Regions from separate parts of the Staphylococcus caprae genome, predicted to be linked through region 1. Evidence: predicted binding sites of a transcription regulator. Region 1 holds the regulator's gene; each other region holds the start of a gene.

Region 1 (3,294 bases):
TATTTTGGTAGTGCTTCAGAATTCCAAAAAGGTGAACATAAAAATGTTGAAGGTAAAAAGATGTTTGTAGAACATAAAGGTTCACTTAAAGATACTTTAACTGAGATGCAACAAGATTTACAAAGTTCAATTTCATATGCAGGTGGTAAAGACTTGAAATCACTAAGAACTGTTGACTATGTCATTGTGAGAAACTCTATTTTTAATGGTGATAGAGACTAATATGAAGTAGTAGGTGGAAATAATTAAAAGGTTTCTATTATTTTTTGTAGTTTTATTATGTGTTGTTATATTCACTCCGATTAAAGAAATAGCGCCTTTGGTTCATTTTCAAAATGAGGTTCGACACCAAGTAGACATTTGGTTAAATGATGATACAAACAGTAGTGAAAATGCTTTAGCTATACCAAATAAACAAGAATTTGCAATTAACAATATTCAAATGAATATGACTAAAAAAGATGTTGAAAATAAATCAGGTCATCAAAAGCGTGTGACTTCCAATGAGTATGGAACAAATTGGTATACGTATTACGACAAAGATTATAATAACTTTATTATGATTAGCTATATTAAAAATCGAGTTAATGCGATGTATACAAATCAGAACTTAATTTCTTCAAAATCAAAGATAAAATATGCAACACCTAAAAAAACTGTTAGATCTCGGTTAGGAAACCCCATTCAATATATTAATAAAGGGAGATATCGTTTCGAAGTTAAAAATAAAGAGTACGATGTGTTCCACAAAGATCATGTATACACGACGGTGTTCTATGATAAACATGAAAGTAATGGGGTAACCTCATTGTTGCAAGTAAGTGAAAATATGGAGAATCGTTTACGAAATCAATATGGAGCTCCTTCTAAATCACTTGAAAAGAGTTTTGAATTACAAGATTTTGATTTAGTTAATTCAGAACGTAAACAACATGGATTAAATACTTTGAAATATTCAAGCGCAATTTCTAATACTGCTAGAAAGCACAGTGTCAATATGTCTGAAGATCACTTTTTCGATCATACCGATAAACAAGGGAACTCTCCATTTGATAGATTGAAAATGGACCATATAGATTTTAATGCAGCAGGAGAAAACCTGGCCTACGGGCAAGTAAGTAGTATATATGCTCACGAGGGACTCATGAATTCCTTAGGTCATAGAAAGAATATACTCAATACGCATTATAAGAATTTAGGTTTAGGTGTTGACTTTAATGAAGATAAACAACCATTTTGGACCGAAGATTATACCGGATAAACGTTTATCTAAAAGATATAGGGGTATTTGTATGTTGTAAGGATGTAGATATATATGACAACTAAAAATGAAAAACAACCCGATGTATTGGATAAAGTCAAAGATATTTTAAAAAAAGGTTCTAAACAAAAGACTAGGTAGTTCGATAAATAAACTGCCTAGTCTTTTTACATGTTATATGAGTTATATATGATAAAGGAGGTCTTATTAGAGAGAATAGTAATTAATCACTACATTTCTCTGTATAATCCAATAACTTTTCCAATTACTATGACATTATCTAAATAAATAGGTTCCATAGTACTATTTTCAGGTTGTAAACGATAACGATTCTTTTCTTTATAAAAACGTTTTACTGTAGCTTCTTCATCTTCTGTCATTGCAACAATGATATCACCATTCTCAGCAATCGTTTGGCTTCGAACAATCACTTTATCGCCATCTAGAATTCCAGCTTCAATCATACTGTCGCCCACTACATTTAAAATAAAGATATCACTGTTATGCGTTGAAGTTAAATGTTCTGGTAATGGGAAATATTCTTCAATATTTTCTACTGCTGTGATTGGCATACCCGCTGTAACTTTACCAATTACCGGAACGTGAATGGTTTCTTCTACATTTACTTCATCTAATTGTTCGCTAACTATCTCAATGGCTCTTGGTTTTGTAGGGTCTCTTCTAATATAGCCCTTTTCTTCTAGTCTTGATAAATGTCCATGTACTGTGGAACTAGATGCCAAGCCAACTGCTTCACCAATTTCTCTAACACTAGGTGGATAACCCTTTGTTTGAACAATATGTTTAATGTAATCATAAATCTCACTTTGTCGTTTAGTTAGTTCTCTCATATATAGGCACTCCCTAATTTTATTTAATTTGATTATAGCATTAATCTACAATAAAAACAAACGTTTGTTCGTTTTGTTGTTGACAGAGAACATTCGTTCTGGTAAATTAAATATACAAACAAACGTTCTAGGAGTGAGATTGATGTTAACTAATACAAAACAAAAGTTTTTAATATATATAGCTGTAGTACTCGTCTCTTGCATGGTATTTCTAACATTCTTTTTAAGTGTGAATCAAAGCGCCCATTCAGAACAAACGTACGAAATGACGGATCATGAAATTCATCAAAAAGATAATAATAAAACTAATGATAAAGTTGAATATAAACAAAATAGCGAACAAAATGACACTTCAGTGTTCGCATTAGTTAATTAAAGCTATTATAAAAGAATGAATTAAGATGGATGAAATGAGCGTAACGATTTGGTTATGCTCATTTTTTTGATATATTCTATTCAAGAATTTTACTTCTATAATATTTATAGAAACTCATCGTAAAATATTAAATAAGCATCTTTAATAAGTAATTTGATTAAAAAGGAGTTGCAATATATGTCTAAGGAAGATTTGAATATAGACAGAATTAATGAATTAGCTAAGAAAAAGAAGGAAAAAGGTTTAACTGAAGCAGAGGCTAAAGAACAATCAAAGCTAAGAAAACAATATTTAGATTCATTTAGAAAGGGATTCAAACAACAAATCGAAAATACTAAAGTAATAGACCCTGAAGGTAATGATGTAACACCTGAAAAACTTAAGAAAATACAGGCCGAAAGAGAAAATAAAGGAAAAGATTAAATGAATTGATATTGTTTATTCATCATATGATGTGAGTGAATTTATCTGATTTTTCTTTATCATTTTAATTTAAAATAAGTTATAATTAAATATAGATATTATTTGAAGAAGGGAAGACACAACGATGTTTAATGAAAAAGACCAATTAGCTATCGATACGATACGTGCGCTTAGTATAGATGCTATCGAGAAAGCAAATTCAGGACACCCTGGTTTACCTATGGGAGCAGCTCCTATGGCATATACACTATGGACACGTCATCTGAATTTTAATCCTCAATCTAAAGATTATTTTAATAGAGATAGATTTATCTTATCAGCAGGTCACGGGTCTGCTTTACTATATAGTTTATTACACGTATCTGGCAGTCTAGAATTAGAAG
Region 2 (3,294 bases), 550 kb from region 1:
TGGGCAATGTACTTACTATGCATTTAATCGTCGTGCTGAATTAGGTAAACCAATTGGTAGTTTATGGGGAAATGCTAGCAACTGGGCAGCATCTGCAAGCCAAGCTGGTTTCAATGTTAATAACACACCTGAAGTCGGTGCAATCTTCCAAAGTGGACCAGGACAAAATGGTGCTGGTGCATATGGTCACGTAGGTGTAGTTGAGTCAGTAAATCCTAACGGTACATTAACTGTTTCAGAAATGAACTGGAACGGTGGAGTCAACGTTAAATCATATAGAACAATCTATAACCCTGGTTCATATAGTTATATTCACTAATCCATCATTTGAAATTAAGAAGTGGGACAGAAATATAATTTTGTAAAAATAATTTCGGTCTCCCGCACCCAACTTGCATTGTTTGCAGAATTTCTTAAAAAAGAGAAGTTCACTATGTTGGGGCTCTGCCAACAAGGATGATTAGGATTGAAAGAAGCTTGATATCAGTGAACTTTCAATTCAGTCATCTACTATCAATATGTTAAAGGAAGCTGAGATCATTATCTTGGCTTCTTTTTTGTTGAAAATAAATCTATAAAATATGAATTTACTTTCAATAATGAGATTGATTGATATAATAACTATAAGTAAAATATCTGCTTTATAAATATTATTTGTCAATAAGCGATAACTATAAAAATTAAACTAAGTTCGTGTATGAGGAGGTATCGTGATATGGGCGTACATCAATACTTTAAAAGACTTTCAGATTTAGAAAAATTAATAAGATTGCCAGGAAAATTTAAATACTTTGAGCATAATGTGGCGGCTCACTCCTTCAAAGTAACTAAAATTGCACAGTATTTAGCAACGGTTGAAGAATATCATGGCAATGAAATCAACTGGAAAAGTCTGTATGAAAAAGCGCTGAATCACGATTTTGCAGAAGTTTTTACAGGAGACATCAAGACGCCCGTTAAATATGCGAGTAGAGAACTGAAGAAATTGTTCTCTCAAGTCGAGGAAGAAATGGTAGATACTTTTATCAAAGAAGAAATTCCTGAACAATATCAAAACGTTTACCGAGAACGACTTCAAGAAGGTAAAGATGACTCCTTAGAAGGACAAATACTTTCAGTAGCAGATAAGATTGATTTATTATATGAAACATTTGGAGAAATTCAAAAACGTAATCCGGAGCCTTTATTTTTCGAAATTTATGAAATGAGTTTAGAAACAATCATTCAATTTGACCACCTACATTCAGTTAAAGACTTTATAGATAATGTTATTCCCGAGATGTTAACTGAAAACTTTATTCCTAGAACTGAATTGCGTGAAACTACTATGACAATTTTAAATAGAAGAAATGGGTGACGATAATGATTTGGTATGCATGTGCCGCCTTTTTTCCTTGTATTTTAGTCGTGCTATTTAGCGTTGTAACGAGAAGTAAATGGATTGGCACACTATTAACACTTATATTAATAGGAACATCTATCTATAAAGGATTTTTCCATAATGAATGGATTATTTTTATAGATGTCGTAAGTCTATTGGCAGGCTATTTGATTATAGATAAATTAAAGTTTCATAAGAACCAAGAAGATTCTCGATAGGATAATATGAATCGTAAAATAACTAAACATATCTTTTGAAGGTTTAAGAAGAATGTTTTATAGTATATTTACACATTAAAGACTTAAATTGAATAACTTTTTTAAACAAGCATAGTGCATCGCTATGTTTGTTTTTATTTTGAAAATAATCAATGATAAGCGAACAAATGTTTGCTTTAGAAGATATAAATTTGTTAAAATAGAACATAAATAAAACGTGAAAATTCAGTTCATAAACATGCATGTTAAACTAAATATAAGCGATAAATAAATAGGAGGCGTATGTCAGAATGGTCGAACACGTTCCATTTAAGTTGAATTCTGAATTCGAACCACAAGGAGATCAACCACAAGCAATACAAAAGATTGTTGATGGAGTAAATGAGGGGAAACGCCATCAAACGTTATTAGGGGCTACAGGAACTGGTAAAACATTCACCATGAGCAACGTGATCAAAGAGGTTGGTAAACCTACATTAATCATTGCACATAACAAAACATTAGCTGGACAACTTTACAGTGAGTTTAAAGAGTTCTTCCCTGAAAATAGAGTAGAATATTTCGTCAGTTATTATGACTATTATCAACCAGAAGCATATGTACCATCAACTGACACTTTCATCGAAAAAGACGCCTCAATTAACGATGAAATTGACCAATTACGTCACTCCGCTACAAGTGCGTTATTTGAGCGTGATGACGTCATTATTATTGCCAGCGTAAGTTGTATTTACGGCTTAGGTAATCCAGAAGAATATAAAGACTTAGTCGTAAGTGTGCGCGTAGGAATGGAAATGGACCGTAGTGAACTTTTAAGAAAGTTAGTCGATGTCCAATATACACGGAATGACATTGATTTCCAACGTGGTACGTTTAGAGTGCGAGGAGATGTTGTTGAAATATTCCCTGCATCTAGAGAAGAAATGTGTATTCGTGTTGAATTCTTCGGTGATGAAGTTGACCGAATTAGAGAAGTTAATTACTTAACAGGAGAAGTCATTCGCGAACGTGAACATTTTGCAATTTTCCCAGCTTCTCACTTCGTAACTCGAGAAGAAAAAATGAAAGTAGCAATTGAACGTATTGAAAAAGAATTAGAAGAACGATTAAAAGAATTACGTGATGAAAATAAATTATTGGAAGCTCAAAGACTTGAACAACGTACAAATTATGACTTAGAAATGATGAGAGAAATGGGCTTCTGTTCAGGAATCGAGAACTATTCAGTTCACCTTACTTTAAGACCTTTAGGTTCTACACCATACACGTTACTTGATTATTTCGGAGACGATTGGCTTGTAATGATTGATGAATCACACGTTACGTTACCGCAGATTCGTGGTATGTATAACGGTGACAGAGCACGTAAACAAGTACTTGTAGATCATGGTTTCCGTTTACCAAGCGCGCTAGATAACCGCCCACTTAAATTTGAAGAGTTTGAAGATAAAACAAAACAATTAGTGTATGTATCTGCAACACCAGGACCATATGAGTTAGAACATACTGATGAGATGGTAGAACAAATTATCCGTCCAACAGGATTACTTGATCCTAAAGTGGATGTTCGACCAACTGAAAATCAAATTGATGACCTATTAAGTGAAATCCAAGAACGTGTAGAGCGAAACGAACGCGTCTTAGTTACAACATTAACTAAAAAGATGAGTGAAGATTTAACCACATACATGAAAG
Region 3 (3,294 bases), 600 kb from region 1:
TCATAAAAATAAAAATGACGGTAAAGATGCGTTAATTTCCTCTTTAAAAAGAAGAGTAAATTCTTTAGAAAAAGAGAAAAAAATGTTGAAAGAAGAAATTAGCGTTTTATATTCTAGGTTATATGAGGATATTTAAAATAATGGACAATAAAAATGAAAAGATTCTTGAAGATATTAATAAATTACAAGGCTATAAAGTAACATATCAATATGCTACTGCTATAAATATAAAAGATAATAACATGAACCCTTGGTTTGAAAAAATTGAGGAAATTCTATTGAATGTAAAAGGAGTTATACGCATTTTATCTCCTGACAACCCCCAGGTAAATTATGATTATTGGGTTTTACCTGGAAAATATAAAAGACATACAAAAGAATATCACGAAAAACTAGAAAAATTTTTAGAAAAATTTGCTACTAATGTAAATATTAATGAAGGATTGTTTGATCAAAAAAATATACATGGATACAAATATAAAAAATATATATTCACTCCACATATTGAAATTACTCATGATAACACTTTAAATTTATTTTTTTTAACCTTAACTATATTTAACAATGGTACATTTGTTGTAGAAATCATTGAAGATTTAGAGAGTATAGACTTTGGAAGCGACTTGTATAGTACTTTCTCATATGTAAAAGATACGATATATCCTCTAATTAATCAAGAAAATAATAATAGACAAAGACAGTATCAATTGTATGGCAATAGACATGGTAAAAATATTAGAGATGTTTCTAGGCAAATTAATAGAATTATAAAAAATAATAGTAAGGATATTTTTGAATATAAAGTATCTAAAAATATGGACTTTGAAGTTTATTATTTAGCTAATGAAAATGAATTTACTGATGATCCTTTTTATGAGGATGTGAAAATTCAAGAGTGGTTAGTAAATGCGCCTATTTTTTCATTTGAAGGAAAAAGTAAACATTTTAGGCAAGATGGTTATAGCGATAATTATATAAATTTCTTGAATAAAGCATCAATTTTTGTAGTTTGGATGAATGAGCAAGAAGGAGATGTTTTAGAACAATGTTCTCAAATGGCAATTTATTTCAGTAGTTCTGCTAATTTCTTTTTCTTAGAAACTATGTTAAATGAATTACAATTGTATGGGTATCAACAATATAATTTAAATGGAAAAAAAGAAGCCCTATATTTTAGACAATGGATACTAAATTTCAAGAGATCTATTGCAATTATTTATAGAACAGAGCTTTTACCTAGTTTATATTTATATTTGTATCTAAAGAATAATAATGATTTTAAATCTCCTCAGTATATTGAAGAATTAAACAAAGAAGAATTATCACTAATTGAATTGGAGCAGTCATATAAGGAAGAAGAAAGAAGCGAAAAATTAAATAAACTTTTGTTAATAATAAGTCTTTTATCAATTTTCCAAGTAGTAGAAATTTTTTTCAGTGATAAAAATAATATATTTAATATCAGTATCATACTTATAATGATTTTGCTAGAAGTATTTCGAAAAAGGTAATTATAAGAACACTATTTAAGCTTTTAAAAAGTTTAAATAGTGCTAAGTGATACTACAAACGTTAGTATTATTTAAATTATATATATTATTGTTAGTATCAGAAAAGGAAAATGTATTACCAATTTCATCCTTTTTTAAAATTTTTCCCGTATATTTTGAAATGTTACCGTCTTCCCAATATGTGATTGTACATAACTCATCATTTCTAATTTTTATTTGGAAAATCTGATCTAAATTATCTAATGAATCATATGTTAGCAATGGTTTTTCAACTTTATCTTGATTCATTATGATTTGCTCTAAAATTTCAAACTGTTTTGGGAGAGTCGCAAAAGCTTGCCATTTGATTTTTCCCCGCCCTTGAGGGATTTTAGGTTTTAAATATTTTCTTGGTATTTTTCTATAATCAGTTTCATATTTATATTCATCTGGCGCATTAGGATTTGGAATCATGTTAACCACCTCATCATCATTATAGAACGTATGTTCTTTTTCGGCAAGGATTATATAATTTGTTAAGGTGATTAATTAATTCAAAATAAGTTATTTTCTAGATAGAAAAGCTGAGTAAGATTATCGAGATTTTATAACTATAGTTACTGGAATTATAATGTTAGGTATGTTAATGGTATTTTCTCTTTTAAAATTAATGTGAACACAAAAAATAGAACATATATAATTATAAATAATATATATGTTCTACGATATTATGAATTTTTATGAAAGATAGAATTATATCAGTATTTATTATGCATTTAGAATATTAAAATTCCTTCATTACACTCTTGGCGGTTTCACTTATCAACTTATCATTTGGCTTATCACTTTTATTGTCTTTATTCGTAAAAATGACTAAAACAATAGGTTCAGATTGGCCCTTAGGATAAACAAAAGCAACATCATTTCTAGAAGCATATGTTATTGCTTGACCACTTTTATCAGCAACCTTACAGTCTTTTGAAACACCGTCTTTAATTAAAGTATCTCCGCTTTTATTATTTAACATTAAATCAAGTAAGAATTTTTTGTTTTCTTTGCTTAATTTTCCATTTGCGATAAGTTTATTTAAAGTCTTACCGAAAGCAGCAGGTGTTGAAGTATCTTTTTTGCTCTTTGGTGAATAGTAATTTAATTCTATCTCATATCTAACTGGATTTGTTACTTTATCTCCTAGTCCTTTTAGACGTTGTTTAACTTTTTTGTTCCCACCGATTTCTTTTATAATTTTATTGTTTGCTGTATTATCACTATATGTCATTGAAGCCTCAATAAGTTCTTTTAAAGTGATATCTTTTCCTACATATTTTTCTAAAATAGGAGAATAAGCAACTATATCATCTTTGTTAATATGTATTTTTTTATTTAACTTATTATAAGGTACTTGTTCTAACAAAATAGCACTATTTATCGCTTTTGAAGTCGAAGCATAGGCAAATCTCTTATCTGAATTAAATTTTACTTCCTTACCACTTTTAGTATCTAAAGCATAAACACCAATATGAGCATTATATTTTTTTTCTAAATCATTTAACTCTTTGGCATGTGGACTGTTTGAATTACATGCACTTAAAACTAAAGCAATTGCAATTAAAAATATTAACTTTTTCAAAATAAACCCTCCAATATTACAAATATAATTTTTATGAATAAATAATATTACATTTGTAATATTTGTGTCAATAGTTTATTATAAATATTTGAAAGAAGGTGTCAAAATGGCTAAATTACTAATAACGAGCGTAGTAAGCTTTTGTTTTATATTTCTATTGTTAGTATTTTTTAA

The links. Region 1 encodes LexA, which represses DNA repair genes until DNA is damaged. Its sites were predicted from a motif close to CGAACATATGTTCG; they were not measured.
Region 2: a site for LexA is predicted at 1,760-1,773, ahead of uvrB (excinuclease ABC subunit UvrB). Genes of this name have one in related genera too.
Region 3: a site for LexA is predicted at 1,988-2,001, ahead of JMUB898_RS04810 (YolD-like family protein). Genes of this name have one in related genera too.

The regions. Positions count from the first base shown of each region.
Region 1 is NZ_AP018587.1:1,614,581-1,617,874, reverse strand. Features, by position in the region: gene guaC (GMP reductase) at 1-222, shown strand, start outside; gene JMUB898_RS07680 (CAP domain-containing protein) at 236-1,261, shown strand; gene lexA (transcriptional repressor LexA) at 1,492-2,112, opposite strand; gene sosA (DNA damage-induced cell division inhibitor SosA) at 2,255-2,488, shown strand; gene JMUB898_RS07665 (DUF896 domain-containing protein) at 2,666-2,911, shown strand; gene tkt (transketolase) at 3,036-3,294, shown strand, end outside.
Region 2 is NZ_AP018587.1:2,161,712-2,165,005, reverse strand. Features, by position in the region: partial or broken gene JMUB898_RS10435 (CHAP domain-containing protein) at 1-319, shown strand, start outside; gene JMUB898_RS10430 (YfbR-like 5'-deoxynucleotidase) at 716-1,357, shown strand; gene JMUB898_RS10425 (CsbA family protein) at 1,363-1,599, shown strand; gene uvrB (excinuclease ABC subunit UvrB) at 1,890-3,294, shown strand, end outside.
Region 3 is NZ_AP018587.1:1,010,606-1,013,899, forward strand. Features, by position in the region: gene JMUB898_RS04800 (DUF6262 family protein) at 1-136, shown strand, start outside; gene JMUB898_RS04805 (hypothetical protein) at 141-1,511, shown strand; gene JMUB898_RS04810 (YolD-like family protein) at 1,554-1,964, opposite strand; gene blaZ (penicillin-hydrolyzing class A beta-lactamase BlaZ) at 2,275-3,120, opposite strand; gene blaR1 (beta-lactam sensor/signal transducer BlaR1) at 3,227-3,294, shown strand, end outside.